2 regions of the Cellulomonas sp. Marseille-Q8402 genome follow, and region 1 is predicted to be linked to the other one. Evidence: predicted binding sites of a transcription regulator. Region 1 holds the regulator's gene; the other holds the start of a gene.
What was found. The regulator LexA, encoded in region 1, represses DNA repair genes until DNA is damaged. The targets are predictions, from matches to a motif close to TCGAACANNTGTTCGA.
Positions count from the first base shown of each region.

Region 1 (14,391 bases):
GGCGACCGCCGGGTCGACGGCGTAGATCTCGCTCGGGTCCAGCATGGGTCCTCCTGGTGGTCACGGATGCGTGCCGCCCGCCGGGCGGCTTCCGACAGGCACAACACCGCGAGCGCCCCGGCTCTTCCCGCAGGCCGGGGAGGAAATGCGCGCCGCTCGGTCGCACGTGACGCGGGACGCCCCGGATGGCGGATAATGGACGGCCGCTCGTGCCGGGAGACCGCGCCGGGCAGCGGGCGCAGGCGGTCGGACGAGCCGCAGCAGGGGCGCCGCGGGACGAGGCGACGGGAGCACGCGTGAGCGGGATCGAGGCGCAGCTGGCGGCCGAGCAGGAGGTCGTGGGCGCGCTGTACGCGCGGCTCGACGAGCTGCGGGCCGCCACCCGCGAGCGCCTGGCGGAGGTCCGCCGGGTGGGGCCGTCCGGCTCGCCGCAGAACCGGTCCGAGCGGGACGCCTTCGCCACCCTGTACGAGGACCGGCTGGCGCGGCTCGAGGCGGTCGAGGACCGGCTCGCGTTCGGGCGGCTCGACCTGACCGAGGGCGGCCGCCGGTACATCGGCCGGATCGGGCTGAACGACGACGACCACACGTCGATCCTCACGGACTGGCGCGCGCCCGCGGCGCAGTCGTTCTACCGGGCGACCTCGGCCCGTCCCGACGGCGTCGTGCAGCGGCGGCACCTGATCACCCGCGGCCGGCGCGTGACCGGGCTCGAGGACGAGGTCCTCGACCTGGACGTGCTGGCGGACGAGGACGCCGCCGAGCGGCTGGGCGCGCTGTCCGGGGAGGGAGCCCTGCTGGCGGCCCTGGCCGCGCGCCGCACGGGCCGGATGGGCGACATCGTCGCGACGATCCAGGCGGAGCAGGACGCGATCATCCGCGCCGACCTGGCGGGCGCGCTGGTCGTGCAGGGCGGACCCGGCACGGGCAAGACGGCCGTCGCGCTGCACCGCGCCGCCTACCTGCTGTACGCCCACCGGCGGGTTCTGGAGCGCTCGGGCGTGCTGCTGCTCGGCCCGAGCCGCACCTTCCTGCGGTACATCGACCAGGTGCTCCCCTCGCTCGGCGAGACGGGGGTGGTGTCGACGACGGTGGGTGAGCTGTACCCCGGGCTGGTCGCGACCGGCTCGGAGCCGGACGCCGTGGCCGAGATCAAGGGCCGGCTGGTCTGGCGCCGGATCATCGAGCGCGCCGTCCGGCAGCGGCAGCGCGTGCCCGAGCAGCCGACGTCGGTCACCATCGACGGCCGCACGATGGTCGTCCGGCCGAACGACGTCCGGTCCGCCATCGCGCACGCCCGCCGCGGGCACCGGCCGCACAACCAGGCGCGCGTGACGTTCGTGCGGGACATGCTCGGCCGTCTGGCGGAGCAGTACGTCAGCCAGCTCGGCTGGTCGGTCGCTCCGGACGAGCGCGGGGAGATCGTCGAGGAGCTGCGCAGCACCCGCGAGATCCGGATCGCGCTGAACCTGGCGTGGATGCCGCTGACCCCGCAGGGCCTGGTGTCCGCGCTGCTGTCCAGGCCGGCCCGGCTCGACGCCGCGGCACCGGAGCTGTCCGCGCACGAGCGGGCGGCGCTGCTGCGCGACGCCGACGCGCCGTGGACCGAGGCCGACGTCCCGCTGCTCGACGAGGCCGCCGAGCTCCTCGGCGAGGACGACCAGGCGTCGCGCGCCCAGGCGAAGCACGACGCCGCGCAGCGGGCGCAGGAGCTCGACTACGCCCGCCAGGTGCTGCAGCAGTCGGGCTCCGGGCTGGTCTCCGCGGAGCTGCTGGCCGACCGCTTCGCCTCGACCGGCCCGGCCCTCACCACGGCCGAGCGCGCCGCCGCCGACCGCACGTGGACGTACGGCCACGTGGTCGTCGACGAGGCGCAGGAGCTGTCGCCCATGGCCTGGCGGATGGTGCTGCGCCGGGTGCCGACCCGCTCGCTCACCGTCGTGGGCGACGTCGCGCAGACGTCGACCGCCGCCGGCACCCGGGACTGGTCGCGGACGTTCGACCGTATGCTCTCCGGCGGCTGGCGCATGGCCGAGCTGACCGTCAACTACCGCACCCCCGCGTCGGTGGCCCGCGCCGCCGAGCGCGTCGGCCGGGCCGCGGGGCTCCCGCTCACCCCGGCCACGTCGGCACGGGACGTCGACGACGCGCTGCGCACGGAGCAGGTCGACGCCGCCGCGGTCCCCGACGCCGTCGCCCGGCACGCCGCCGCGGCGCTGGACGCGGTGCGGGACGCGAGCGGCGCCGGCCGGGTCGCGGTCATCGCCGCCCCGGAGGCGCTGCCGGCGCTGGCCCGGGTGCTGCCGGGGGCAGGCGCCACCCGTGCCGGGTCGCCGGACCTGGACGCGCCGTTGACGCTGATGACGCCGACCCAGAGCAAGGGCCTGGAGTTCGACGTCGTCGTGCTGGTCGAACCGGCGGACGTGCTCAAGGGCGGCGCCGGCGACCTCTACGTGGCGATGACCCGGCCCACGCAGGCGCTGCACGTCGTGCACGCGGAGCCGCTGCCGGCGGGCTGGGACGGGCCGGACGACGTCTGACGGCGTCTGACGGCACAGGTGTCCGAGGACCGGGACCGGCTTGGAGCCCGGGGCGACGAGGCGCACCATAGGGGCGTGCTACGCGCCCTGCTCCTCGAGAACCTGCATCCCCAGGCCCGCGCCATCATGGAGGCGGCCGGCTACGAGGTCGTCACGCGCTCCGGCGCGCTCGACGAGTCCGAGCTGATCGAGGCCCTGCAGGGGGTGCACCTGCTGGGCATCCGGTCCAAGACCCAGGTCACCGAGGCCGTGCTCGACGCGGCGCACGACCTGGTCGCGATCGGCGCCTACTGCATCGGCACCAACCAGGTGGACCTGCACGCCGCCGCGTCCCGGGGCGTCGCCGTGTTCAACGCCCCCTTCTCCAACACGCGCTCGGTGGTGGAGATCGCGCTGGCCGACATCATCGCGCTGACCCGCCGCCTCACCGTGCTGGACCGCTCGATGCACGACGGCGTCTGGAACAAGTCGGCAGACGGCGCGCACGAGGTCCGCGGTCGCACGCTGGGCATCATCGGCTACGGCAACATCGGGACGCAGCTGTCGGTGCTCGCGGAGAACCTCGGCATGTCCGTCGTCTTCTACGACACCGCCGAGAAGCTCGCGCTCGGCAACGCCCGGCGCGCGGAGACCCTGGACGAGCTGCTCGACGTCGCGGACATCGTGACGCTGCACGTCGACGGCCGGAGCGGCAACGCCGGCCTGTTCGGCGCCAAGCAGTTCGCCCGGATGCGCGAGGGCGCGATCTTCCTCAACCTGTCCCGCGGGTTCGTCGTCGACTACGCGGCGCTGCGTGACGCGGTGCTCGCGGGGCACGTCGCGGGCGCGGCGGTGGACGTGTTCCCGGTCGAGCCGAAGCGCAAGGGCGACCCCTTCGAGTCCGAGCTGCGCGGCCTGCCGAACGTCATCCTGACCCCGCACACCGGCGGGTCCACCGAGGAGGCGCAGGAGGCGATCGGCCAGTTCGTGTCGAACAAGCTCCGCGACTTCATGACCACCGGCACCACGATGCTCAGCGTCAACCTGCCGAACCTCACGCTGGAGCACCGCCCCGGCGTGCACCGGCTCACGTACCTGCACCGCAACGTGCCCGGCGTGCTGGCGGCGGTCAACCAGACGCTCGCGGAGCACGGCGCGAACATCGAGGGCCAGCTGCTCGCGACGCGGGGCGAGGTCGGCTACGTGGTGACCGACGCCGTCGCCGTCGAGAGCGCGGTCGTCGAGGCGCTGCGCGCCCGGCCGGAGACCATCCGGCTGCGCGTCGTCGACTGACGCCGGGGACGGCCGATACGGTCGGTGGCGTGCACCTCGCCGCCACCGACCGCCACGACCGCCTCCCCCTGCGCCGCGCCGGCCGCACGGGCCTCGACCTGCCCGCGGTGACCCTCGGGCTCTGGCAGAACTTCGGGGACGCCACGCCGTTCGCCGACCAGCGCGCGCTGGTGCTGCGGGCCGTCGACCTCGGGGTCGTGCACCTGGACCTGGCGAACAACTACGGACCGCCGCCCGGTGCGGCCGAGGCGACGGTCGGGCGGCTGCTCGCCACCGACCTCCGGGCGTACCGCGACGAGCTCCTCATCGCGACCAAGGCCGGCTACCGGCAGTGGCCCGGGCCCTACGGCGAGTTCGGCTCCCGCAAGTACCTGCTGGCGTCGCTCGACCAGTCGCTGCGGCGGCTCGGCACGGACCACGTCGACGTGTTCTACAGCCACCGGTTCGACCCGGCGACGCCGCTCGAGGAGACGATCGGCGCGCTCCGGACCGCGGTCGACTCCGGCCGCGCCCGGTACGCCGGGATCTCGTCGTACTCCGCGCACCGGACGCAGGAGGCGCTGGCGGTCGCGGCGGCGATGGGCCTGCCGCTGGCGCTGCACCAGCCGTCGTACTCGATGCTCAACCGCTGGGTCGAACGGCCCGACGAGGTCGCCGGCGGGCCCAGCCTGCTGGACGTGGCCGCCGGAGCCGGGCTGGGCGTCGTCGCGTTCTCCCCGCTGGCGCAGGGCATGCTCACCCGGAAGTACCTGGGCGGCGTGCCCGCGGACTCCCGGGCGGCGCGCGGCGGACCGCTGCGGTCGGAGTACCTGAGCGACGAGAACCTCGCGCGGGTCCGCGCCCTCGCGGCCGTCGCGGAGGCGCGCGGCCAGTCGCTGGCGCAGCTGGCGATCGCCTGGGTGCTGCGCGACCCGCGGATCACGTCGGTGGCGCTCGGCGCCCGCACGCCCGAGCAGCTCGAGGAGAACCTCGCGGCGGTCCACGGGCCCGTGCTGACCCGCGACGAGCTCCTGGAGGTGGACCGGCACGCGGTCGACGCCGGGATCAACCTGTGGGGGTCGCGCTCGTCGGACCTGTGACGTCCTGCGCCGGTCCGGTGACGACCCTGCGGTTGCCTGGGGCTACGCCCGCGTAAGTTACGCCCGCGTAGGTTACGGTGACCTCGTGACTGCATTCACGCGACCGTGGCACGACTCCTACGCGCCGGGCGTCCCCACCGAGGTGACCGTCCCCGACGAGCCCCTGCTGGCCGCGCTCGACCGCGCCGCCGCGACCTGGCCCGAGCGCGTCGCCGTGGACTTCCTCGGCGCGGCGACGACGTACGCCGAGCTCGCCGAGGCCGTGTCCCGCGGGGCGACGGTGCTGCGGGACCTCGGCGTGCGCGCGGGCGACCGTGTCGCGATCGCACTGCCCAACTGCACGTCGCACATGGTCGCCTTCTACGCCACGCTGCGCCTGGGCGCGGTCGTCGTGGAGCACAACCCCACCTACACGGCGGCCGAGCTCGAGCACCAGCTCGCCGACTCCGGCGCCACGGTGGCACTGGTCTGGGAGAAGGCGGTCCCCGCCGCGCTCGAGGCGCAGCCCGCGACCGAGGTGCGCACGGTCGTCGCCGTCGACGTCTCCGCCGACCTGCCGCGCCTCAAGCAGCTCGCGCTGCGACTGCCGCTGCCCGCGGCCCGGCGCACCCGTGCCGCCCTGCGCGCCACCCCGCCCGCCGGCACCCCGGTGTGGCACCGGCTGCTCGGCGCCGCGGCGCCGCTGCCGGCCGACCACCCCCGCCCCACGGCTGAGGACGTCGCGCTGCTGCAGTACACCGGCGGCACCACCGGCACCCCGAAGGCCGCCGTCCTCACGCACCGGAACCTCGTGGCGAACGCCGTGCAGGGCCAGGCGTGGACCCAGGCCGAGGCCGGCACCGAGACGATCTACGGCATCCTCCCGTTCTTCCACGCGTTCGGTCTCACGCTCTGCCTCACCTACGCCACGCGGGTCGGCGCGACGCTGGTCGCCTTCCCGAAGTTCGACCCCGCCGCGGTGCTCGCCGCGCAGCGCCGCCGGCCCGGGACGTTCCTGCCCGCGGTCCCGCCGATGCTCGACCGGCTCGCGGCCGCCGCCGAGACGTCGAAGACCGACCTCACGTCGTTCCGCTACGCGATCTCCGGCGCGATGTCGCTCTCCCCGGAGACCGCGGCCCGCTGGGAGCGCGCCACCGGGGGCCTCGTCATCGAGGGCTACGGCATGACCGAGACCTCGCCGGTCGCGCTCGGCAGCCCGCTGTCCCCCGCACGCAAGCCGGGTGCGCTGGGGCTGCCGTTCCCGAGCACCGACATCCGCGTGGTCGACCAGAACGACCCGACGCGGGAGGTGGAGCCCGGCGAGCAGGGCGAGCTGCTCATCCGCGGCCCGCAGGTGTTCTCCGGCTACTGGGGCCGCCCGGACGAGACGGCGGACCAGCTGCTCCCCGACGGCTGGCTGCGCACCGGCGACGTCGTGCGGCTCGACGAGCGGGGCTTCGTCGTCCTGGTCGACCGCATCAAGGAGATGATCGTCACCGGCGGCTTCAAGGTGTACCCGTCGCAGGTCGAGGACAAGCTCCGCGGCATGCCGGGCGTCCGCGAGGTGGCGGTGGTCGGCCTGCCCGGCGGCGACCTGGGCGAGAAGGTGGTCGCCGCGATCGTCACCGAGCTCGGCGCCCACGTCGACATCGCCGCGGTGCGGGAGTGGTGCGGCGAGCGGCTCGCCCGGTACGCGGTGCCGCGCGAGCTGGTGATCCTGACCGAGCTGCCGCGCTCCCAGATCGGGAAGGTCCTGCGCCGCGTGGTCCGCGACGACCTGATGGCGGCCGGCACCGCCTGAGCCGCAGTCCGCAGCACGACGACGGGCCCGCACCCTCCGGGGGTGCGGGCCCGTCGTCGTCGGGCGGTCAGGCGACCGGGAGGTTCCGCGCCCACCAGTCGAGCACGTGCTCGAACCGGACCAGGCGGTGCTGGGGCCGACCGGACCGGGTGAGCTCGTGGCCCTCGCCCGGGAACAGCAGCAGCTCGGACGGCACACCGCGGCGCTTCAGCTCGACGAACCAGCGCTGACCCTGCTCGACCGGGCAGCGCCAGTCCTGCTCCGAGTGGATCACCAGGGTGGGCGTGGTCACCTGCCCGACGTGCGCCATCGGCGACTGCGCGGCCACCGCGGCACGCGACGCCTCGTCGTCACCGGCACCCAGGTACTCGATCCCGAAGAACCAGCCGATGTCGCTGGACCCGACGAAGCTGACCGGGTCGAGGAACCCGCGCTCCACGATCGCCGCGACGAACCGGTCGGTCCGCGTCGTCAGCCAGGCGGTGAGGTAGCCGCCGTACGAGCCGCCCATCACGCCGACCCGCTCGACGTCGAGCGCCGGGTCCGTGAGCGCGGCGTCCAGCAGCGCCAGGACGTCGTCGGTGTCCACGGTGCCGAAGCCGTGCCGGATCGCCGTGCCGTGCGCGGAGCCGTAGCCGGCCGAGCCGCGCGGGTTGCCGTAGACGACGGCGTAGCCGGCCTCGGCGAGCGTCTGCACCTCGTCGAACAGGCCGACCGTGTACTGCGCGTACGGGCCGCCGTGGATCATCAGGATCGTCGGGTGCGGGCCCGCGAACCGCTCCGGGTCCGGGGTGACGACCCAGCCGTGCACCGGGTAGCCGTCGGGCGCGGTGGCGTCGAGCTCGCGCGGCTCGCGCACCCGGCCGGTCGCCCGCAGCGGGGCGGACCAGTCGGTGAGCACGCGGGACTCCCCCGTCGCCAGGTCGACGACGTGCAGGTCGCCCGACGTGAGCGGGCCGGCCACCGTCGCGACGGCCACGGGCGCGTCCGCCGCGGCGGCGACGCCGTGCACCGCCACGGGGCCGGTGAGCAGGTCGCGGGTCGAGCCGTCCGCGCGGACCTCGCGCAGGACCACGGTGCCGCGGTGCAGGACTCCGGTCAGCACGCCGTCGGCGGTGACCGCGAAGGTGCCGGGGTCGAGGTCGACGGCCTCGGCGTCGGTCAGCCGGGTCGGGGCGCCACCGGCGGTCGGGGCGTCCGTGCCGGTGGCGAGCGGGAGCCGGTAGAGGCCGGTCTGCGCGGCGACGAAGTCGCGCCCCGTCGGCCCCATGTCCTGCGCGAGGAGCCACACGGTCGAGCCGTCCTGGCTCGGGAGCGCGGCGGCGACGGCCAGCGTGCTGCCGGCGTCGGCGTCCGTCAGCGGCAGCAGCGCGTGGTCGGCGTCCGGCGCGGTGTCCACGAGCACGGCGTCGCTGCGCAGGTCCGCGTCCTTGCCGGCGTGCCGGGCGGCGACGGCCAGCACGTGCCGGCCGTCCGGCAGCCACGCCAGCTGGTCGACGTCCGTGTCGCCCGAGGTGAGCTGCCGGGCGGCCGGGGCGGCGTCCTCGCCCCCGGCCGTGACCACCGAGCGCGCCTCCGGGTCGAGGGGGACGTCGACCACGAACAGCTGGCGCCGCTTGTCGCGGGTGAAGCCCACGCCGTCGTGGCGGTACGGGAGCTCGGTGATGTGCCGCGGCCGCTCCGCGCCCGCGTCGCCGCCGGCGGTGTACCGACCCTCTTCCGGGACGCGCGCGAGGAAGGCCAGCCGGGTCCCGTCGGGCGAGAACCGTGCCGCCTGCACGCCGAGGGGCGCGTCGGTCAGCCGGACCGGCTCGCCGCCGGCGGCCTCGACCAGGTGCAGCTGCGAGCGGCCCTTCGGCTCCGCGCGCACGAAGGCGACCCACCGGCCGTCGGGCGAGATCTGCGGGTCGGTGTCCCGGAAGCCGCGGGTCAGGCGCACCGGCGGCGCGGCGCCGTCGGTCGCGAGCCGCCAGAGCTGTCCGGTGTACTCGTCGGAGTCGAGATCGGGCGCGGTGCGCGCGACGACGGCGAACGAGCCGTCGGGGGCGAGCGCGGGGGCGCCGGGAGCGTGCAGGAGCGAGAGGTCAGCAGGGATCACCCTCCGACGGTAGTACGGCGGGCGGCCGCCGGGGTGGCAGCCCCACGCCCGTGCCCGTCGGCGTCAGGACGCGACGGGTCCCGCATCACCCTCGTCGCCCTGCGAGGAGGCAGCGCGCCGGGCGGCGTCCGCCACCTCGTTCTCCGCCCGCAGGACGGTGATCGCCGCCTCGAAGTCGTCGAGCGAGTTGAACGCCTGGTAGACGCTGGCGAACCGGAGGTAGGCCACCTCGTCCAGGTCGCGCAGCGGGCCGAGGATGGCGAGCCCGATCTCATAGGCGTCGAGCTCCGCGCTGCCGCTGGCCCGCAGCGTCTCCTCGACGCGCTGCGCCAGGACCGCGAGGTCGTCGTCGCTGACGGGCCTGCCCTGGCAGGCCTTGCGCACGCCGTTGACGATCTTCTCCCGGCTGAACGGCTCGGTCGCGCCGGAGCGCTTCACGACGGAGAGGCTGGCCGTCTCGATCGTGGTGAACCGGCGGTTGCACTGCGGGCACTGCCGCCGGCGGCGGATCGACAACCCGTCGTCGGACGTCCGGGAGTCCACGACGCGGGAGTCGGCGTGGCGGCAGAACGGGCAGTGCATGGGGCGCCTCCTGACGGGGGTGGTGTCGGGCGGCCGGGGACGGCGGCGGCGCTGCCGCGCCCGTCCGGACGACCGGGTCACGGTAGGACCCCCGTGCACCGCGGCGCAACACGGTTCCGCGACCGGGTGAACGGGCTGATCAGCGGACCGGTGGACCCACCGGGGAAGACGACGAGGGTGGCCGCTGATGCGGCCACCCTCGTGGGGACGCCCCCGTCCCGTCTCGTCCGGACGACTCGCCTCGTGCGGACGGTTGCTGCACGCCTCCGCGCCGGGCCCGAGAGCCACGACGACGACGCGTCCCTCGCGGCGAGCCCCCCAGCCAGCCGTTCGAGGTGGCACCACAGTAGAGGCGGCCGCGGCAATTACGCAAGCGTCGAGTGCCGTAATCCCGACCGGGGTGCTCAGCGGCCTGACCTGCAGGTCAGAGGTGGATCAGGAGTCGGCCGGGATCAGCAGGACCTGACCGGCCCGCAGCGACGCGTCGGCCAGTCCGTTGAGGTCCTGGAGCCGCAGGACGACGTCGCGGACGTCCTCCCCCGGGGCGGCCAGATCGGAGGCGATCTGCCAGAGCGTCTCGCCGGACATCACCGCGTGCGTCGTGACCTCGGTGGCGCGCTGGGGACCGTCGGCGACCGCGCGGCCGCCCATGATGCCGGCGAGCACCACGCCGAGCGCGAGCAGCACCAGCACGACACGGCCGCGCCGGGTGAGGTGGAGCCGCGTCTCCGGTGCCGCCACCGGCCCCGCCCGGCGCGCATCCCCGTCGCGCCGGACGGGCGCCTGCTGGCGCGCCGGACGGAGGGGGACGACACGGGCCCCCGAGGTGATCCCCGGGTGTGCTGCGACCGCGCTCATCTCCACCACTTCCCCTCTGGGCCGCCCTGCGACCCGGTCGAACGAGTGTTCGTTCGAACGTCTGTACGATGTAACCACGTCGTGCCGCCGATGTCGAGACACGATCGAACAGGTGTTTGATCCCACCGGCCCGGCGCCCTACGCTCGTCGACGTCGGGTACAGCGCACCACGAGGCACTGACACGCCCGCCCGACAGACCGCTCGCGACCGACGCACGGGCGGCCTGACAAGGGCGGACGAACAGGGAGTGGACATGGCGAGCGACGGAACGCAGGCCGCAGCACCGGAGCTGCCGGAGCTGCCCGGGCTGCCCGAGGCGGCCCCCGGCACGGCGACGGCGGTGACCGACCTCGGCGACGGCGACGGCCTGACCCCGCGCCAGCGCCTGGTGCTCGAGACCGTGCGCGCCTCCGTGGAGTCCCGCGGCTACCCGCCGAGCATGCGGGAGATCGGCGACGCCGTCGGTCTGACCAGCCCGTCGAGCGTCAAGCACCAGCTCACCGCGCTGGAGCGCAAGGGCTACCTGCGCCGGGACCCGAACCGCCCGCGGGCCATCGAGGTCGTGCAGCCGGACGACTCGCGCGGCGTCTCCGCGCTGCCGGGCGCGTCCGGCGGGCCCGGTCGGTTCGGTGCGACCGGCCTCGGCGACGAGGACTCGGCCGCCCGCGACGGCGCGCCGGAGGCCGCCTACGTGCCGGTCGTCGGCCGGATCGCCGCCGGCGGGCCGATCCTCGCCGAGCAGCTCGTCGAGGACGTGTTCCCGCTCCCCCGGCAGCTGGTCGGCGCCGGCGAGCTGTTCCTGCTCAAGGTGGTCGGCGACTCGATGATCGAAGCCGCCATCTGCGACGGCGACTGGGTGGTCGTCCGGCGCCAGCCCGTCGCGGAGAACGGCGAGATCGTCGCGGCGATGCTCGACGGCGAGGCGACGGTGAAGACGCTCAAGCGCGCCGACGGGCACGTGTGGCTGCTCCCGCAGAACGCCGCGTACTCGCCCATCGACGGCGACCACGCGCAGGTGCTCGGCCGCGTCGTGTCGGTGCTCCGCAGCCTCTGATCCGACCCGCCCGTCCGGCGACGACGGCCCCGCGCGCATCCGGCGTGCCGGGGCCGTCGTGGTCCGCGGTCAGCCCCGGGGCGCGCCCGCGCCCGGCAGGGCCGCGCCCGGAAGTCCGGCGCCCGGCAGGGCCGCGCGTCGCAGCGCCGACAGCGCGGACTCGACGTCCTCCACGTCGTTCCAGGCGTGGAAGGCCAGCCGCACCCGGCCGGCGCGCCCGGCGACCCGGCAGCCGGCCGCCTCCAGCGCACCCCGCAGCGCGCCGTCGGGGTCCGGCAGCGTGACGACCGCGCTGCCGCCGGGCGCGAGCCCGAGCCCGGCACGGAAGGCGTCGGCGAGCCCGACCGCGTGCGCGCGCACGGCGTCCGGGTCCACGTCGGCGAACGCGGCGAGCGAGGCGGCGGTGCCGAGCCAGGCCTGCCAGGCGGGCGACACGTCGAACCGCCGGGCGTCGGCGGCCAGGCGCATCGCCGGTCCGTAGCAGGACGCCCACGGGTCGTCACCGGCGTACCAGCCCGCCTGGCTCGGCAGCAGCGTGTCCTGCACCTCCTCGCTCACGGTGAGGAAGCCCGTGCCGCGCGGGGCGCACAGCCACTTGTACGCGGCGGTCACGGTGACGTCGTAGCGCCCGGCGTCGACGCGGCGCCACCCGGCCGCCTGGGTCAGGTCGCACAGCGTCCGTGCCCCGGCGGCGCGCGCCGCGGCCAGCACGGCGTCGTCGTCCAGCACGGCGCCCGTCGCGGACTGCACCAGGGAGTACGCCACGAGGTCGGCCCCGGCCGCGACCTCCTCGGCCAGCCCGCCGGCGGGAGCGTGCCGGACCCGCAGCCGCGGGCCCTGCGCCAGGAACGGGAAGACCACCGAGCTGAAGTCGCCCTCCACGCAGACGACGCGCGCACCGTCGGGCAGCGACCCCGCCACCACGGACGCCATCGCGGACACCTGCGACCCGATCGCCACCCGGTCCACGCCCACCCCGGCCAGCGCAGCGAAGCCGGCCCGCGCCTGGGCGACCGCGGCCTCGTAGCGGGGGACGTCGATGCCGCCGGACCCCCAGCGGTCGAGGTCCTCGCGGAGCGCCCGCACGGTACGGCGGGGGGCGAGTCCGGCGGTGGCCGCGTTCAGGTAGCCCGGGGCGGGGTCGAACTCGGCCCGGAGGTCGTCGAAGGAGCGCACCCCTCGACTGTCCCGAACGACGGTGCATGCGTGCAACGGCCAGTCGTCCACGAACCCATGCACCAGGCTTATGGTTCAGCCATGCCCGCCCGGACGCTCGACGCCGCCGCCCTCCGCCTCGTGCGCGCCGTGCACGAGACCGGGAGCGTCACGGCCGCCGCCCGGGCGCTGGGTCTGACCCAGCCCGCGGCCAGCCAGCAGCTCCGCGCAGTGGAGCGGGTCGTCGGCACGCCAGTGGTCCTCCGCGCGGGTCGCGGCGTGCGCCTGACCGACGCCGGGCTGGTGCTGGCACGGAACGCGGCCGCCGTCGAGTCGGCCCTGGACGCCACGCTGGAGGAGGTCGCCGCGGTGGCGAGCCTGCGCGCGGGCCGGGTCCGGGTGGCGGCGTTCCCGTCGGCCGCGGCGACGCTGCTGCCGGCAGCGCTCGCCGCGCTCCGGGCCGCGCACCCGAGCCTCGGGACCACGTTCGCGGAGGCCGAGCCCCCGGAGGCGCTGGCGGAGCTGGTCGCGGGTCGTGTCGACCTCGCGCTGACGTTCCGCGACGCCGGGTCCCCCGCGGGGTCGGCCCCCGGCAGCACCGCCGCGGGCGCCACCCAGCAGGTGCACCGGGTCCCGCTGCTCCGGGACGAGGTGCTCGTGGTGCTGCCCGTCACGGACGGGCGCGCCCCGGGGTCGCCGGTGGACCTGGCCGACCTGGCCGACCGCCCGTGGATCGCCGGCTGCCCCCAGTGCCGGGCGCAGCTGGTCGCGGCGTGCGCGCGCGCCGGGTTCGCGCCGCGGGTCGACTTCGCGACGGACGACTACCCGGCGGTGCTGAGCCTGGTCCGCTCGGGGCTCGGCGTCGCCACGCTGCCCGGCCTGGCGCTCGCCGCGCTCCCGCACCCGGGAGTGACCGTGCACCCGGCCCGGCCGGGCACCGCGCGGGTCGTGGAGGCGGTCACCGCGCCCGGCGCGACCCGGGTGCCCGCGGTCGCCGCGGCGCTCGAGGCGCTGCAGGAGGCGGCCGCCGCCCTGGCGCAGCCGCACGTGCGGCCGGCCCGGGTCCGCGGGACCCGGCCGGCCGGCGCCGGCTGAGCAGGAGTCAGAGGCCGAACCGGCGCGCCACGGCCCGCAGCTGCTCGCCCGAGCGGCGCAGGCCGGCCAGCTCGTCGGTGGACATGGGCACCTGCAGCCGCTCCCCCACGCCCGACCGCCCGACGATCGACGGCACGGACAGGCAGACGTCGCTGATGCCGTGGTACCCGTCCAGCAGGGACGACACCGGCAGGATCCGTCGCTCGTCCTTGACGATCGCCTCGATGATCCGCGAGCCGGCCAGCGCCACCGCGTAGTTGGTCGCGCCCTTGCCGGCGATGATCCGGTAGGCCGACTCGACGACCTCGCGCGCGATGGACTCGCGCACCTCGTGCGTCAGCGGCACGTGCCCCTCGATGGCGTTCCAGTCGAGGAGCGGCACGCCGCCGATGGTCGCCGAGGACCAGAGCGGCAGCTCGGTGTCGCCGTGCTCGCCGGCGATGTACGCGTGCACGTTCTGCACCGCCACGCCCGTGTACTGCGCGATGAGGTACCGCAGCCGCGAGGAGTCCAGCACCGTGCCCGAGCCGAACAGCTGCGTCGGCGGCAGCCCCGAGAACTTCAGCGCCGCGTAGGTGACGATGTCGACCGGGTTGGTCACCATCACGTACACGGCGTTCGGGGCGACCTCCACCAGCGACGGCAGGATCTTCTTGACCAGCGCGATGGTCGCCTCGGCCAGGTCGATGCGCGTCTGGCCCGGCTTCTGCTTGGCGCCCGCCGTGACCATGACGACGTCGGCGTCGGCGCACGAGGCGATGTCGTCGGAGCCGATCACCTCGGCCATCGGCATGAACTGGATGCCGTGTCCCAGGTCGAGGGCCTCGGCCTCCACCTTGGCCTTGTTGATGTCGTAGAGCACGACGCTGCGCGCGGC
Region 1 covers NZ_CBCPLX010000001.1:907,072-921,462, forward strand. Annotated here, with positions in the region: gene ACWPWW_RS04225 (proteasome assembly chaperone family protein) at 1-45, opposite strand, end outside; gene ACWPWW_RS04230 (HelD family protein) at 297-2,540, shown strand; gene serA (phosphoglycerate dehydrogenase) at 2,616-3,812, shown strand; gene ACWPWW_RS04240 (aldo/keto reductase) at 3,842-4,891, shown strand; gene ACWPWW_RS04245 (AMP-binding protein) at 4,977-6,671, shown strand; gene ACWPWW_RS04250 (S9 family peptidase) at 6,739-8,769, opposite strand; gene nrdR (transcriptional regulator NrdR) at 8,833-9,351, opposite strand; gene ACWPWW_RS04260 (LysM peptidoglycan-binding domain-containing protein) at 9,787-10,092, opposite strand; gene lexA (transcriptional repressor LexA) at 10,464-11,264, shown strand; gene ACWPWW_RS04270 (aminotransferase class V-fold PLP-dependent enzyme) at 11,334-12,440, opposite strand; gene ACWPWW_RS04275 (LysR family transcriptional regulator) at 12,522-13,514, shown strand; gene ACWPWW_RS04280 (L-lactate dehydrogenase) at 13,522-14,391, opposite strand, start outside.

Region 2 (14,391 bases), 680 kb from region 1:
CTGGTGCAGATCCAGGTCGAGGCGCTGGACCGCAGCCGGCTGCTGTCGGACGTCACGCGGGTGCTGTCCGACCACCACGTCAACATCCTGTCGGCGTCGGTGTCGACCTCCCGCGACCGCGTGGCCATGTCCCGGTTCGTGTTCGAGATGGCCGAGCCGTCGCACCTGGCGTCCGTGCTGTCGGCCGTGCGCAAGGTCGAGGGCGTGTTCGACGTCTACCGCATCACGGGCGCGAAGGCCGACCAGCCGGTCGTCGAGGCCTGACCGCCTCGTCGCCCGCACGGGGCACGGCGTCGAGGCGGGGGAGCAGTGCCGCGGCGGCACGCACGCCCCGGCGCCCTGCGGCCTGCGCGACGTCCGCCCGCACCTGGGCCAGGTCCAGCCCGGCCGCGCGCAGCCGGGCGAGCTGAGCCAGGGCCTGGTCGGGCGGGTCGTGGCTGAGCAGGTCGACGGCGGTGCGCCGCGGTGTCGTCACGCGCACCGCGCCCAGCACGACTACGTCCCGGTCCGCCAGGTCGGCGACCATGGAGGCGCGGCCCGGTGCCGGCTCCGGCACCCGCACGTCGCGCGGCGCGACCACCTGCACGCGGCCGGGGTCCGGTCCGCCGAGGTGCACCCAGACCGCCGAGCCGCGGCCCACGACGCAGCGCACCGGGACGAGGGGCGCCAGCGCGGCGGCGCGGAGCGCGGCGGTGGCGACGACGCGCGCCGGCAGGGCGACGTCCTCGCGGAGCCGCACCAGGTCCCCGTCGCGCAGGAGCACCTGCCAGGCGATGTCGCCGACGTCCTCGCGGCGCACCAGGGCCGTCGCGGCGGGGTCCGGAACGTCCGGCGGCGGAGGCTGGGGGGTCATCGCAGCAGGATGCCGGTCGACCCCCGCACGGGGCGAGGGGCGACCGGCATCCTGTGGACGACGCCCGGCGTGTCGGCCGGGAGGCGGGTCAGCCGCGCGAGTCCTGCGCGGCCCGCTGCACCTGCTCCAGCCAGGCCCGGCGCGCGTCGAGGGCGGCCTGCGCGTCGGCGACCTTCCGCTGGTCGCCACCGGCCTGAGCCGTGGCCAGGTCGGCCTCGAGCTGGGCGATCGCGTTCTCGAGCTGCGCCAGGGCGCCCTCGGCCCGCGCGCGGGTCTCGGGGTTGGTGCGCCGCCACTCGGCCTGGTCGGCGTCGCGGATGGTGCTCTCGACGGCACGCAGGCGGGCCTCGACGCGCTGGATGTCGCCGCGCGGGACCTTGCCGGCCGCCTCCCAGCGGTCCTGGATCGAGCGGAGCGCCGCCTTGGCCTGGCCCAGACCGCGGGACACGTCGATGGCCTCGGCCTCGACGAGCAGCGCCTCCTTCACCTCCAGGTTGGCGCCGTACTCGCGGTCGGTGGCCGCGTTCAGCTCGTCACGGGCGTGGAAGAACGTGTCCTGCGCCGCGCGGAACCGGGCCCACAGCGCGTCGTCGTCCGCCCGGCTCGCGCGCCCGGCGGCCTTCCACCGCGCCATGAGGTCGCGGTACTGGCCGGCGGTGGCGCCCCAGTCGGTGCTCGTCTGCAGGCGCTCGGCCTCGCGGACGATCTCCTCCTTGGCCGCCTTCGCTCCCGCGTTCCGCGACTCGAGCTCGGCGAAGTAGTGCCGCCGCTCCCGGTCGAACGTCGTCCGGGCGTGGCTGAACCGCTTCCAGAGCGCCTCCTCCGAGGTGCGGTCGACGCGCGGACCCGTCCGCTGCGCCTCCTTCCACTCGTCGAGCAGGGTGCGCAGCTGCTCGCCCGCGGGACGCCACTGCATGCGGGCGGGATCGGTGCCGGCGATCTTCTCGGCGCGCTCGACGATCTGCGTGCGCGCCTCGAGGGCAGCAGCCCGGGCGGCGGCCCGCTCGGCGTCCACCGCGGCGCGGCGCTCGGCCGCGGTCGCCCGCAGCCCGTCGAGCCGGGCCCGGAGCCCGTCCAGGTCGCCCACCGCGGCGGGCTCGGCCGTCTCCTCGGTCAGGCGCGCGAGCGTCTGGTCGATCTCCTTGACCGCGAGGTCGGTGGCCGTGAGGCGGGCCTCGAACAGCACCACCTTCGCCTGCAGGTCGAGGAACCGGCGCACGTACAGCGCCAGGGCCTCGTCCGGGGTGGCGCCGGGGAACTGCCCGACGGCGCGCTCGCCCGCGGCCTCGCGGACGTACACGGTGCCGTCCTCGTCGACGCGGCCGAACGCGGTCGCTGCCGCGGCCTCGGCGGAGTCGTCGGGTGCCGGCACGGGGACGGCCGGCACCGTCGGGGCGGCTGCCGCGGCGGCGGGGACGCCCGGAGCCGCCGGGGTCGGGCGCGGCCGCGGGCGCATGGCGCTGGGCAGGGGAGCGCGGGGCGCGGGGGCGGGGGTCGCGGGCGCCTCGGAGGTCGCGGGCGCATCCGGCTCGGTGGCGGCCTCATCGGCCGGCGCCTCGGTGGCGGTGCCGGCCTGCTTGTCTGCGGCCTGCTCGTCGGCGGCGGAGTCGTCGGCGGGGACGTCGGCGGGGACGGCGTCGGCGGCGGCCTCCTCCGTGGCGACCGCGTCGGAGGCGGGCTCCTGGGCGGCCTGCTCGTCGGCGGCGGGCTCCTCCGTCGCGACAGCGTCGTCGGCCTCCTCGGGGGCGGTCTCCGGCGTGACGTCCTCGGGCGCGGCCTCGACGGCCGGCTCCTCGGTGATCTCCGGAGCGGTGCCCGCGTCCTCGGGCGTCGCGGCGTCCGGCGTCGTCGTGGCCACCGCGGCCTCGTCGCTGTCGTGCGAGCGCTGCTGCTCGTCGGGGGTCTCGGTCACTGGGTCTCCACTCCCTCGATGGTGACGGGGGTGGCCGGGGTGCCGTCGGAGGCACCTCCGCTCACGCCCGCGTCAGCGACTGCCTGCACCACGTCGAGGCCCGACGTGATACGGCCGAACACGGTGTAGCCGCCGGCGTCGTCCGCCGGGATGGTCGAGTCCTCGTAGACGAGGAAGAACTGGCTCCCCATCGACTCGCCGTCGCCGCCCTGGCGCGCCATCGCGATGGTGCCCGCCGGGTAGACGTCGTCCTCGGGTGCGTTCTCGATGGGGCCGAACGCGTAGCCCGGGCTGCCGGTGCCGGTGCCCGTGGGGTCGCCGCACTGCAGCACGTAGATGCCGCTGGTGGTGAGGCGGTGGCAGTCGGTCCCGTCGAAGTAGCCCTCCTGGGCCAGGGTCACGAAGCTCGCGACGGCCTGCGGGGCGAGGTCGCCCGCGAGCTCGATGCCGATGTCGCCCTGGCTCGTGGTGAGGGTGCCGGTCCAGGTGCGGCCCTCGGCGAGCGCGGCGTCGGGGAGCACGCCGCCGTTGCCGAGTCGCTCGGCCGGGGTGGTCGCGGCCGTGGTGGCGTCCGGGGTGCTCCCGGTGCCGGCGGCGGGGTCGTCCGTGCCCGAGAGCACGATCCCGGCGGTCACGCCGACGCCCAGCACGAGCACGCCGACGACGGCGCCGGCGATCACCTGCTGGCGGCGGCGCCTGGCCCGCTTCGCGACCTGGCGCTCCTGCCACTTCTCGTACCGGCGGCGCTCGTACTCGCGCTCGCGCTTGCTGGACGGCACGCACACTCCTCGGTCTCGACTGCGGGGTCCCCCGTGCTCGGGGCGCGGAGCACCCGCGCCCGCCCGACAGTCTAGGCAGCCGGGTGGCCCACTGAGTGACCCTCCACGCCGTGCACCTGCCGTGCACCTGCGGCGGGCCGGCACCGACGTGCCCGCGGGGGCGTCCGTCCGTGCGGCTAGCGTGGCCGCGTGCGCATCCTCGGACTCACGTCGCCCGTGTTCGCCGCCGCCTGCTACGTCGTCGCCGCGGACGACGGGACCTGCGTCGTCGTCGACCCGGGGGCGGGCGTCGCGGACGCCGTGCGGAGCACGGTCGCCGAGCAGGGCCTGCGGGTGGCGGGGGTCGTCGCGACCCACGGCCACGCCGACCACGTGTGGGACGCGGGGCGGGTCGCCGCTGCCGCCGGCGTGCCGCTCCGGCTGCACGCGCGCGACGCGCACCGGCTGGCCGACCCCCTCGGGACGCTGCGCGGCGCCGGTCCGGGCGACGTCGACGCCCTCGGCGTGCGCGACGCGCTGCGGTCCGGGCTCGTCACCGCCGGGCTCGACCCCGACGCGTTCGACGCGGGCGACGTCGAGCCGTTCGGCGGCGGCGACCCCGGCGCCCGCACCGCGGACGTCGCGCTCGAGCTCGGCGGGGTCCGGCTGGTCGCCCGGCACGCGCCCGGGCACACCGAGGGGTCGACGCTGTACCTGCTCGAGGAGGGCGGGGAGCGGGTCGCGTTCACCGGGGACGTGCTGTTCGCGGGGAGCGTGGGACGGACGGACCTGCCGGGCGGCGACCCGGCCGCGATGGCCGCGACGCTCCGCGAGGTGGTCGGCGCGCTGGCTCCGGGGACGCACGTCCTGCCGGGCCACGGCCCCGCCACCCGCGTGGACGTGGAGCTGAGGACCAACCCGTACCTGGCAGGATGACGCGCATGGCACGTCCGACTCCTCTGTCCGGTTTCCCCGAGTGGCTCCCCGACGGCCGCGTGGTCGAGCAGCACGTCCTCGACACGCTGCGGCGCACCTTCGAGCTGCACGGGTTCGCCGGCATCGAGACCCGTGCGGTCGAGCCGCTGGACCAGCTGCTGCGCAAGGGGGAGACCTCCAAGGAGGTCTACGTCCTGCGCCGGCTGCAGGAGGAGGGAGAGGGCGGCACCGACCGCTCGGGCCAGCTCGGCCTGCACTTCGACCTCACGGTGCCGTTCGCGCGCTACGTGCTCGAGAACGCCGGTCACCTCGCGTTCCCCTTCCAGCGCTACCAGATCCAGAAGGTCTGGCGGGGCGAGCGGCCGCAGGACGGCCGGTTCCGCGAGTTCGTCCAGGCGGACATCGACGTGGTCGGGGCCGGCGACCTGCCGTACCACTACGAGGTCGACCTGCCGCTCGTGATGGCCGAGGCGCTCGGGGCCCTGCAGGAGATCGGCGTGCCGCCGGTGCGCATCCTCGTGAACAACCGCCGGGTCGCCGAGGGCTTCTACCGCGGCCTCGGGCTGACGGACGTCGACGCGGTGCTCCGCAGCATCGACAAGCTGGACAAGGTCGGCGCCGACCGGGTCGCGGACCTGCTCGTCGCCGAGGCGGGCGCGACGCCGGAGCAGGCGCGGGCCTGCCTCGCGCTGGCGGCGATCAGCGGCGGCGACGCCGGCGTCGTGGACCGCGTGCGGGAGCTCGCCGCCACCCACGGGGTCGAGTCCGAGCTCATGGAGCAGGGGCTGGCAGAGCTGCGCCAGCTGGTGGAGGCCGCCGCCGTGCGCGCCCCGGGCGTCGTGGTCGCGGACCTCAAGATCGCGCGCGGGCTCGACTACTACACCGGCTCCGTCTACGAGACGGTGCTGGTGGGGCACGAGCAGCTCGGCTCCATCTGCTCCGGCGGCCGGTACGACACCCTGGCGTCCGACGGCAAGCAGACCTACCCGGGCGTCGGGCTGTCCATCGGGGTCTCGCGGCTGGTGTCCCGTCTGCTGACCGGCGGGCTGGTGCGGGCGACCCGCGGCGTGCCCGCGGCCGTGCTGGTCGCCGTCACCGACGAGCAGACCCGCCCGGCCTCGGACGCGGTCGCCTCCGCTCTGCGCGCACGGGGCGTGCCTGTCGAGGTCGCGCCGACCGCCGCCAAGTTCGGCAAGCAGATCAAGCACGCCGACCGGCGCGGGATCCCGTACGTCTGGTTCCCCGCGTCGGAGGACGGCGCGGCGGACCAGGTGAAGGACATCCGCTCGGGGTCGCAGGTGGACGCCGACGCCGCGACGTGGGCGCCGCCGGCCGAGGACCTGCACCCTCGCGTGGTGCCGGCGGGGTCCTGACCCGCCCTCAGGCGAGCGCCGCGACGCCGGCGTTGAGCGTCGTCGCGTACAGGACCCAGACCAGGTACGGCCCGAGCAGCCACGCCACCCACGGCGTCAGCCGGTGGAACGCCACGATCGTCGCCACCAGCGCCACCTCGAGCGCGAGGATGATCGCCAGCCCCGCGCCGAGCTGCTCGGCGCCGAAGAAGACGGGCGTCCACGCGGCGTTCAGCGCGAGCTGCACGCCGTAGAGCACCAGGGCGGTCCGTGCGGCGCGGGCGCCGTGCCGCCGCCAGATCAGCCAGGCGGCGACGGCCATGACCACGTAGAGCACCGTCCACACCGGGCCGAACACCCAGTTCGGCGGGGTCCACGCCGGCTTCTCGGCGTCGGCGTACCAGCCGTCGACGCCCGACGTCGACGCGAGGCTGCCGCCGAAGGCCACCGCGGCGTTCACGAGGAGCAGCAGGACGAGCACGGGCCAGGCGCGCGACGCGGACGCGCCACGCTGGTCCGGGGTGCGAGCGGTCGAGGGCGGGGCCGCCGGGGCCGGGTGCGCGGACGTCATGCCTCCACGGTCCGACGGCCCGGGCCGTCCGGCAACCGGGAGGCCAGCATGCTGAGCACCGCCACGGGCGCCGAGAGCAGGGCGCTTGCCTCCGCGTCGAACACGTGTTCGAATCGACCCATGCGGTGGGACGGGCAGAAGATCGCGGCGGAGGCGGCAGCAGCGCTGCCCGGACTCGCCCTGGCAGGGCACCAGCGCTCGGTCCGGACGCCCGAGTTCGCCGGCGTGACGTTCCACGAGGTGCACGCGAAGTCCGCGCTGAACAAGGTGCCGGAGGCGTCCTCGATGCCGGTCCGCTGGACCGTGAACCCGATGCGCGGGTGCCTGCACGCCTGCACCTACTGCTTCGCCCGGCCGACGCACGAGTACCTCGGGCTCGGCCCGGACGAGGACTTCCAGACCCAGATCGTGGTCAAGACCAACGTGGTCGACGTGCTGACGGCGGAGCTGCACCGGCCGTCGTGGCGCCGCGAGCACGTCGCGCTCGGGACCAACACCGACCCGTACCAGCGCGCCGAGGGCCGCTACGCGCTCATGCCGGGGATCATCGGGGCGCTGGCGGACTCCGGGACGCCGATCTCGCTGCTCACCAAGGGCACGCTGCTGCGCCGGGACATCCCCCTGCTGACCGAGGCGGCGACGCAGGTGGGCGTCGGCGTGGCGGTCTCGCTCGCGATCGGCGACGAGGACCTGCAGCAGGTGATGGAGCCCGGCACGCCGACGCCCCGGGCCCGGCTCGCGCTGATCCGGGCGGTCCGGGACGCGGGCCTGGAGTGCGGCGTGCTGGTGGCGCCCGTGATGCCGTGGCTGACGGACTCGACCGCGCACCTCGACGGCCTGCTCCGCGACCTCGCCGAGGCGGGCGCGTCCTGGGTGACCGTCATCCCGCTGCACCTGCGCGGGCCCGTGCGCCCGCTGATGCTCTCCTGGCTGGCCGAGCACCGCCCGGACCTCGTGCCGCACTACCGCCGGCTGTACGCGCGGGGCGCCTACGTGCCCGAGGAGTACGCGCGGTGGCTGCGGGAGCGCGTGCGTCCGCTGCGCCGCCGGTACGGGCTGCACGGGCCGACCGCGACGCCCGCCGACGGCTCGCCGCCGTCGGCCTCGCCGTGGCGCGTGCGGCCGGACGGCCGGGTCGCGGCGGAGACGCCGGCGGGGGTGCTGGCCGGGGTGGTGCAGCCGGCGCTCTTCTGAGCCCGTGCTGTCCTGAGCCGCCGGCGGAGGCGACGGCCGCGGGTCCGGCCGCAGTAGACTCGCCGGGCTGCTCCGAGCAGCGCCCCACCACCTGAGAGGACTCCTCGTGCTGCGCACCCACACCGCCGGCTCGCTGCGGGCCGAGCACATCGGCACCACCGTCACCCTGACCGGGTGGGTGGATCGCCGGCGCGATCACGGTGGGGTGGCGTTCGTCGACCTGCGGGACGCCTCGGGCATCGCCCAGGTCGTCATCCGCGACGAGGCCGTCGCGCACGGCCTGCGCGCCGAGTACGTGCTGCAGGTGACCGGCCAGGTCGGCCGCCGGCCCGCGGGCAACGAGAACACGCACCTGGCCACGGGCGAGGTCGAGCTCGTCGCCGAGCAGGTCGTCGTGCTCAACGAGTCCGCGCCGCTGCCGTTCCAGGTGTCCTCGTCGCTCGACGAGCCCGTCGGCGAGGAGGCGCGCCTGCGTCACCGCTACCTCGACCTGCGTCGCCCCGAGCCCGCCAAGGCGATGCGCCTGCGGGCCAAGGCCAACCAGGCCGCGCGCCGCGTGCTCGACGCCCAGGACTTCGTCGAGGTCGAGACCCCGACGCTGACCCGGTCGACCCCCGAGGGCGCCCGCGACTTCGTCGTCCCGGCCCGCCTGGCCCCCGGCTCCTGGTACGCCCTGCCGCAGTCGCCGCAGCTGTTCAAGCAGCTGCTCATGGTCGGCGGCCTGGAGCGCTACTACCAGATCGCCCGCTGCTACCGGGACGAGGACTTCCGCGCCGACCGGCAGCCGGAGTTCACGCAGCTCGACGTCGAGATGTCCTTCGTCGACCAGGAGGACGTGATCGCGCTCGGCGAGCAGATCCTGCGCGCGCTCTGGGACCTGATCGGCTACGAGATCAGCACGCCGATCCCGCGGATGACCTACGCCGACGCCATGGCGCGGTTCGGCACCGACAAGCCCGACCTGCGGTTCGGGCTCGAGCTGGTCGAGCTGACCTCCTTCTTCGCCGACACGCCGTTCCGCGTGTTCCAGGCGCCGTACGTCGGGGCCGTCGTCCAGCCCGGTGGCGCCGCCACCCCGCGCCGGGGCTTCGACGCCTGGCAGGAGTGGGCCAAGCAGCGCGGCGCCAAGGGCCTCGCCTACGTCACCGTGGCCGAGGACGGGACGCTCGCCGGCCCGGTCGCCAAGAACATCTCCGAGGCCGAGCGCGAGGGCCTGGTCGCCGCCGTCGGTGCGCAGCCGGGCGACGCGGTCTTCTTCGCCGCGGGCAAGCCGTCCGAGGCCCGCGCGCTGCTCGGCGCCGCCCGCCTGGAGATCGGCCGCCGCGGCGAGCTGATCGACGAGTCGGCGTGGGCGTTCGTCTGGGTCGTCGACGCGCCGCTGTTCAAGCCCACGGGCGAGGACGACGACGTCGCCGTCGGCGAGGGCGCCTGGACCGCCGTCCACCACGCCTTCACGTCCCCGACGCCGGAGTGGATCGACCGCTTCGAGGAGGACCCGGGCGAGGCGCTGGCCTACGCCTACGACATCGTCTGCAACGGCAACGAGATCGGCGGCGGGTCCATCCGTATCCACCGCCGCGACGTCCAGGAGCGCGTGTTCGCGGTCATGGGCATCGGCGAGGCGGAGGCGCAGGAGAAGTTCGGCTTCCTGCTCGACGCCTTCCAGTTCGGCGCCCCGCCGCACGGCGGGATCGCGTTCGGCTGGGACCGCATCGTCGCCCTGCTGACCGGCTCCGAGTCGATCCGCGACGTCATCGCGTTCCCGAAGTCCGGCGGCGGCTACGACCCGCTGACCGGTGCCCCGGCCCCCATCACGGTGCAGCAGCGCCGCGAGGCCGGCGTCGACGCCAAGCCGAAGGCGACCGACGTCGCCCCGAAGGCCGCCACGGCGGAGACCCCGGTCGCGGACGCCGCCGCACCCGCCCAGCAGTGACCCCGGCCGCCGACGAGGCGGCTGCCGGGACGAGGTCGTCCGCCCACCCCGTGCTTCCCGCGCGGTGGGCGGACGACCCGTTCCTGCTCGACGAGCGGCGCTGGTGGCGTCCCGTGCACGTGCGCTCCGACGGCGACGCGATGCTGCTCGTGCAGCGGTCGACCTCCGCGGACGCCACGATGCTGGTCGCCGTCGGGCCGGCCGAGCCGGTCGCCGGGCTGCTGCGCGCCCACGACGACGCGGGGCACCGGTTCGCGTGGGTCGACACGGCCGCGCTCGGCCTCCTGCGCCGCGCCGACGTCGACCGGTTCGGGCTGACCCCGAACCGCACGGGCTGGGAGTGGATGGTGCACGGAGCACGCGCCCGCTCCCGTCGCCGGCGAGGCGCACGTCCGCGAGCTCGACCCGGTGGCGCACGCCGACGCGATCCGCGCCTGCCTCGTGGAGGCCAACCCGACCACCGACGCCGACCCGGCCGCTCCCGGCGAGCGCTGGTGGGGCGTCCTCGCGGGCGACGGCCGCGGGCATCTGGGCGGTGTCATCGGCGCCGGCCCGCGGGCCGGACGACCCGGGGGTCGGGGCTCCGCGCACCTGCACGGGCTCGGCGTCCGGCCGGGGGAGCGCGGCCGCGGCCTCGGTGCCGCGCTCACTGCCGCGGCCGTCCGCGCGCTGCTCGCCGACGGCTCCGACTGGGTGTCCCTCGGCATGTGGGACGACAACGACGGCGCGCGCCGGATCTACCACCGGCTGGGCCTGCGCACGCACCACCGCCTGACCACGCTCCGGCGCGGCTGACCCGGGCGCGCGCTCGACGGGCGCGCGCCTGCGGACGTCCCGCCGAGCGCGCGGCGCGCCGAGCGGGCACCCACAGGACACGCACCGGACGCGTCGCGTGCCCGCTCGACGATCGGGCCCGCCGAGCCGCGCGGTCGGGCCACCCGGGTCAGTGGGTGATCGCGAGGCGCTCGTGCAGGCGGCGCAGCGGCGCCGGGGCCCACCAGTTGGCCTCGCTCAGCACGGTCATCGTCGCCGGCACCAGCAGGAGCCGGACCAGCGTGGCGTCGATCAGCACGGCGACCGCCAGCGAGAACCCGACCTCCTTGATCACCAGCAGCTCGCCGGCGACGAAGCCCGCGAACACCGCGATGATGATCGCCGCGGCGGAGGTGATGACCCGGCCCGAGCGCTGCAGGCCCAGGCGGACGGCCCTGTCGTTGGGCACGCCGGCGTCGTGCAGCTCCTTGATCCGGGACAGCAGGAACACCTCGTAGTCCATCGCCAGCCCGAACGCGAAGGCGATCACCAGGGCGACGACGTAGGTCTCGATGCCGCCGGTGCTCTCGAACCCGAGCAGGCCCGACAGGTGGCCGTCCTGGAACACCCAGACCAGCACGCCGAGCGACGCGCACAGCGACACGACGTTGGTGAGCAGCGCCTTGATCGGCACCACCACGGAGCCGGTCATGAGGAACAGCAGGACGAGCGTCGCGACGGCGACGATGCCGAGCGCCCAGGGCGCGCGGTCGAGCAGCGCGTCGGTGAAGTCGATCTGGTTGGCCGCCTGACCGCCGACGAAGGCCTCGAACGGCAGGTCGAGGTCGCGCAGCCCGTGCACGACGTCCTGCGCCTCGGCCCCGCCGGGGTCGGTGCCCTCGGGCCGCACGCCGATGACGACCACCGAGTCGCGGGCCACCGGGGCGTCGACGGACGCGACGCCGTCGAGGGCCTCGATCGCCGGGACGGCGGCCTGGGCGTCCGCGACGCTCGTCTGCGCGACGACCTGCACCGCCGGCGAGGAGGAGGCGGGGTACTGCTCGGCGAGCACCGCCACGAACTCGCGCTGCGGGCTGGACAGCGGCAGCAGCTCCGTCGTGGAGTTCCGGAGCTGGAGGTGCAGCAGCGGCGCGGCGAGCACGAGCAGGACGGCGAGCGTGCCGCCCATCACCCACCACGGCCGGCGCTGGACGCGCTCCGCGAGGCGGGAGAACACGCCCTCCTCGGCGTCGACGTCGGCGGTGCGCGCGAGCACGCGCCGCAGCCCCGGCACCCGCGAGAGCAGGCTCGGCCCGGCGAGGCGCCGCCCGGCCAGCACCAGCAGCGCGGGCACCAGCGTCAGCGCCGTCGCGACCGCGAACACGATGACGGCCACCGACCCGGCGCCGAACGCCCGCAGGATGTCCTGCCGGAACACGAGCAGGCCCGCGATCGAGATCGCCACGGTGAGCGCGGAGAACGCGACCGTGCGGCCCGCCGTCGACATCGTGGTGAGCAGCGCGGACACCACCGCGCCGTCGCCGCGGCGGCGGCGGGAGGACCGGCCCTCGTCGTCGCCGAGCGTGCGGCCCAGCTCCTCCCGGAACCGCGACACGATGAGCAGCCCGTAGTCGATGGACAGGCCCAGGCCGAGCACGGTGACGACGTTCACCACCGAGGACTCGAGGTCGTCCATCAGGTACGACAGGCCGACCAGCGCGCCGAGCCCGCCGGCGATCGACGCGACCGCGCCGACCATCGGCATCGCGGCGGCCAGGAAGCCGCCGAACACCAGCACCATGATCAGCAGGGCCACCGGCAGCGCGATCGCCTCGCCGGTGGTCAGGTCCTGCTCGACCTGGTCCGTGATCGCGGAGACGATGAGCGAGCCGCCGCCGACCAGGCCGGTCGCGTCCGGCGCCACCTCGGTCAACGCGCCCGGCACGGCCTCCAGGCGCTGCTCCAGCTCCGCCAGCGCGGCCGACCGGGCGTCCTCGTCGAGCGCCGGGTCGAGGTCCGCGACCAGCAGGAAGCCGGTGCCGTCCTGGGCGAGCAGGGGCGCCGCCGCGGGGTTCGCGACGCCTTCGGGGAGCACGAACGGGTCGATCACCGAGACCACGCCGTCGACGGCTGCCACGTCCTCGCGTGCCGGGGCCAGCGCCTCGGCGAGGCCCGGGGCGGCGGGGTCGACGTCCTGGACCAGCAGGCTGAGCGAGGCGCCGGACTCGTCGGTGGACGTCAGCAGCTCGGCGGCACGGGCGCTGTCGGACCCCGGGACGACGGGCTGGCCGGTCGTCAGGCGGTCGAAGAGGTTCTGGCCACCGACGCCGACGAGCGCCAGGAAGAAGCAGGCCACGGCGACCACGGCCCAGACGAGCACCGTGAGGCGGGGGTGGCGGGCGACCAGGCGACCGAGGCTCTCGAACACGCGGGTCAGCATCGCAGGCCGCGGGGTCCGCGCGCACCACGGGCGCGTCGTGTGGGACCGCGCCCGTAGGCTCGCGGGCATGGATCTGTTCGACGCGGTCACCTCGACCGCGCAGGGGACGCCCGCCGTGCAGGCCGGGGCGCCCCTCGCGGTGCGCATGCGGCCGCAGAGCCTGGCAGAGGTCGCCGGGCAGGAGCACCTGCTGGTGCCGGGCTCGCCGCTGCGCCGTCTGGTCGAGCCGGGGGACGCCACCGCCCGCCGCGCCGCGCCGTCGTCCGTCGTGCTCTGGGGGCCGCCCGGGACGGGCAAGACCACGCTCGCGTACCTGGTCGCGACGACGTCCGGCCGGCGGTTCGTCGAGCTCTCCGCGGTGACGGCGGGCGTGAAGGACGTCCGGCAGGTGGTCGACGACGCCCGGCGCCGGCTCGCGTCGGACGGCTCGGAGACCGTGCTGTTCATCGACGAGGTGCACCGCTTCACCAAGGCCCAGCAGGACGCCCTGCTGCCGAGCGTCGAGAACCGCTGGGTGACCCTGGTCGCCGCGACGACCGAGAACCCGAGCTTCTCCGTCAACTCGCCGCTGCTGTCCCGCTCCCTGCTGCTCACGCTCAAGCCGCTGGAGACCGCCGACGTGCAGGCGCTGATCCGGCGTGCCGTCGAGGACGAGCGCGGGCTCGGCGGCGCGGTGCGGCTGACCGAGGACGCCGAGGACCACCTGCTGCGCCTGGCCGGCGGCGACGCCCGCAAGGCGCTGACGATCCTCGAGGCCGCGGCCGGCGCCGCGCTGGCCGACCGCGAGGCGCGGCTGGCCGACCCCGACGTGGACCTCGGCGACGCCGCCGAGGAGCCCGCCGTCGTCGACCTGGCGACCACCGAGCGGGCGATCGACGTCGCCGCCGTGCGCTACGACCGGGACGGCGACCAGCACTACGACGTGATCAGCGCGTTCATCAAGTCGGTGCGCGGGTCGGACGTCGACGCGTCGCTGCACTACCTGGCACGCATGATCGCGGCGGGGGAGGACCCGCGGTTCATCGCCCGCCGGATCGTCATCTCGGCCGCCGAGGACGTCGGCATGGCGGACCCCAGCGCGCTGCAGACCGCCGTCGCGGCGGCCCAGGCCGTCGCGCTGATCGGCATGCCGGAGGCGCGGATCATCCTGGCCGAGGCGGTGGTGCACCTCGCGACGGCCCCGAAGTCGAACGCCGCCTACAACGGCATCAACGCCGCGCTCGCCGACGTGCAGGCAGGCAGGATGGGGTCGGTGCCGTCGCACCTGCGCGACGCGCACTACGCGGGCGCCAAGGCCCTCGGCCACGGCAAGGGGTACCTGTACGCGCACGACCACCCGCACGGGGTCGCCGCGCAGCAGTACCTCCCCGACGACCTGGTCGGGAGCCGCTACTACACGCCGACGGACCACGGCTACGAGCGCCAGGTCGGCGAGCGGCTCGGGCGGATCCGGTCGGTGCTCGACCAGGCGCCGCCGCCCGAGGCGCGCTGAGCGGCGCGGGGCGACCTGCCCCGCGCCGGCTCCCGGGTTAGGTCCTGCGCCCGTCACCCGGTAGAGTCGACAGGTCGTCCTCACCAGGTGCGCCCCGGATCCGTCCGGGTGGGCCCGCGCAGGACGGCCACCTGGGGTCCTAGCCGCGTCCGTCGGACGCATCCAAGGTCGGCCCCACGCCCCGCCGGGAGTCACCC
Region 2 covers NZ_CBCPLX010000001.1:229,291-243,681, forward strand. Annotated here, with positions in the region: gene ACWPWW_RS01065 (RelA/SpoT family protein) at 1-264, shown strand, start outside; gene ACWPWW_RS01070 (hypothetical protein) at 224-853, opposite strand; gene ACWPWW_RS01075 (DUF349 domain-containing protein) at 942-2,765, opposite strand; gene ACWPWW_RS01080 (peptidylprolyl isomerase) at 2,762-3,544, opposite strand; gene ACWPWW_RS01085 (MBL fold metallo-hydrolase) at 3,734-4,459, shown strand; gene hisS (histidine--tRNA ligase) at 4,465-5,832, shown strand; gene ACWPWW_RS01095 (TspO/MBR family protein) at 5,840-6,382, opposite strand; gene ACWPWW_RS01100 (Rv2578c family radical SAM protein) at 6,503-7,576, shown strand; gene aspS (aspartate--tRNA ligase) at 7,683-9,509, shown strand; gene ACWPWW_RS01110 (GNAT family N-acetyltransferase) at 9,918-10,304, shown strand; gene ACWPWW_RS01115 (MMPL family transporter) at 10,453-12,702, opposite strand; gene ACWPWW_RS01120 (replication-associated recombination protein A) at 12,770-14,194, shown strand.
Region 2: a site for LexA is predicted at 6,479-6,494, ahead of ACWPWW_RS01100 (Rv2578c family radical SAM protein). Genes of this name have one in related genera too.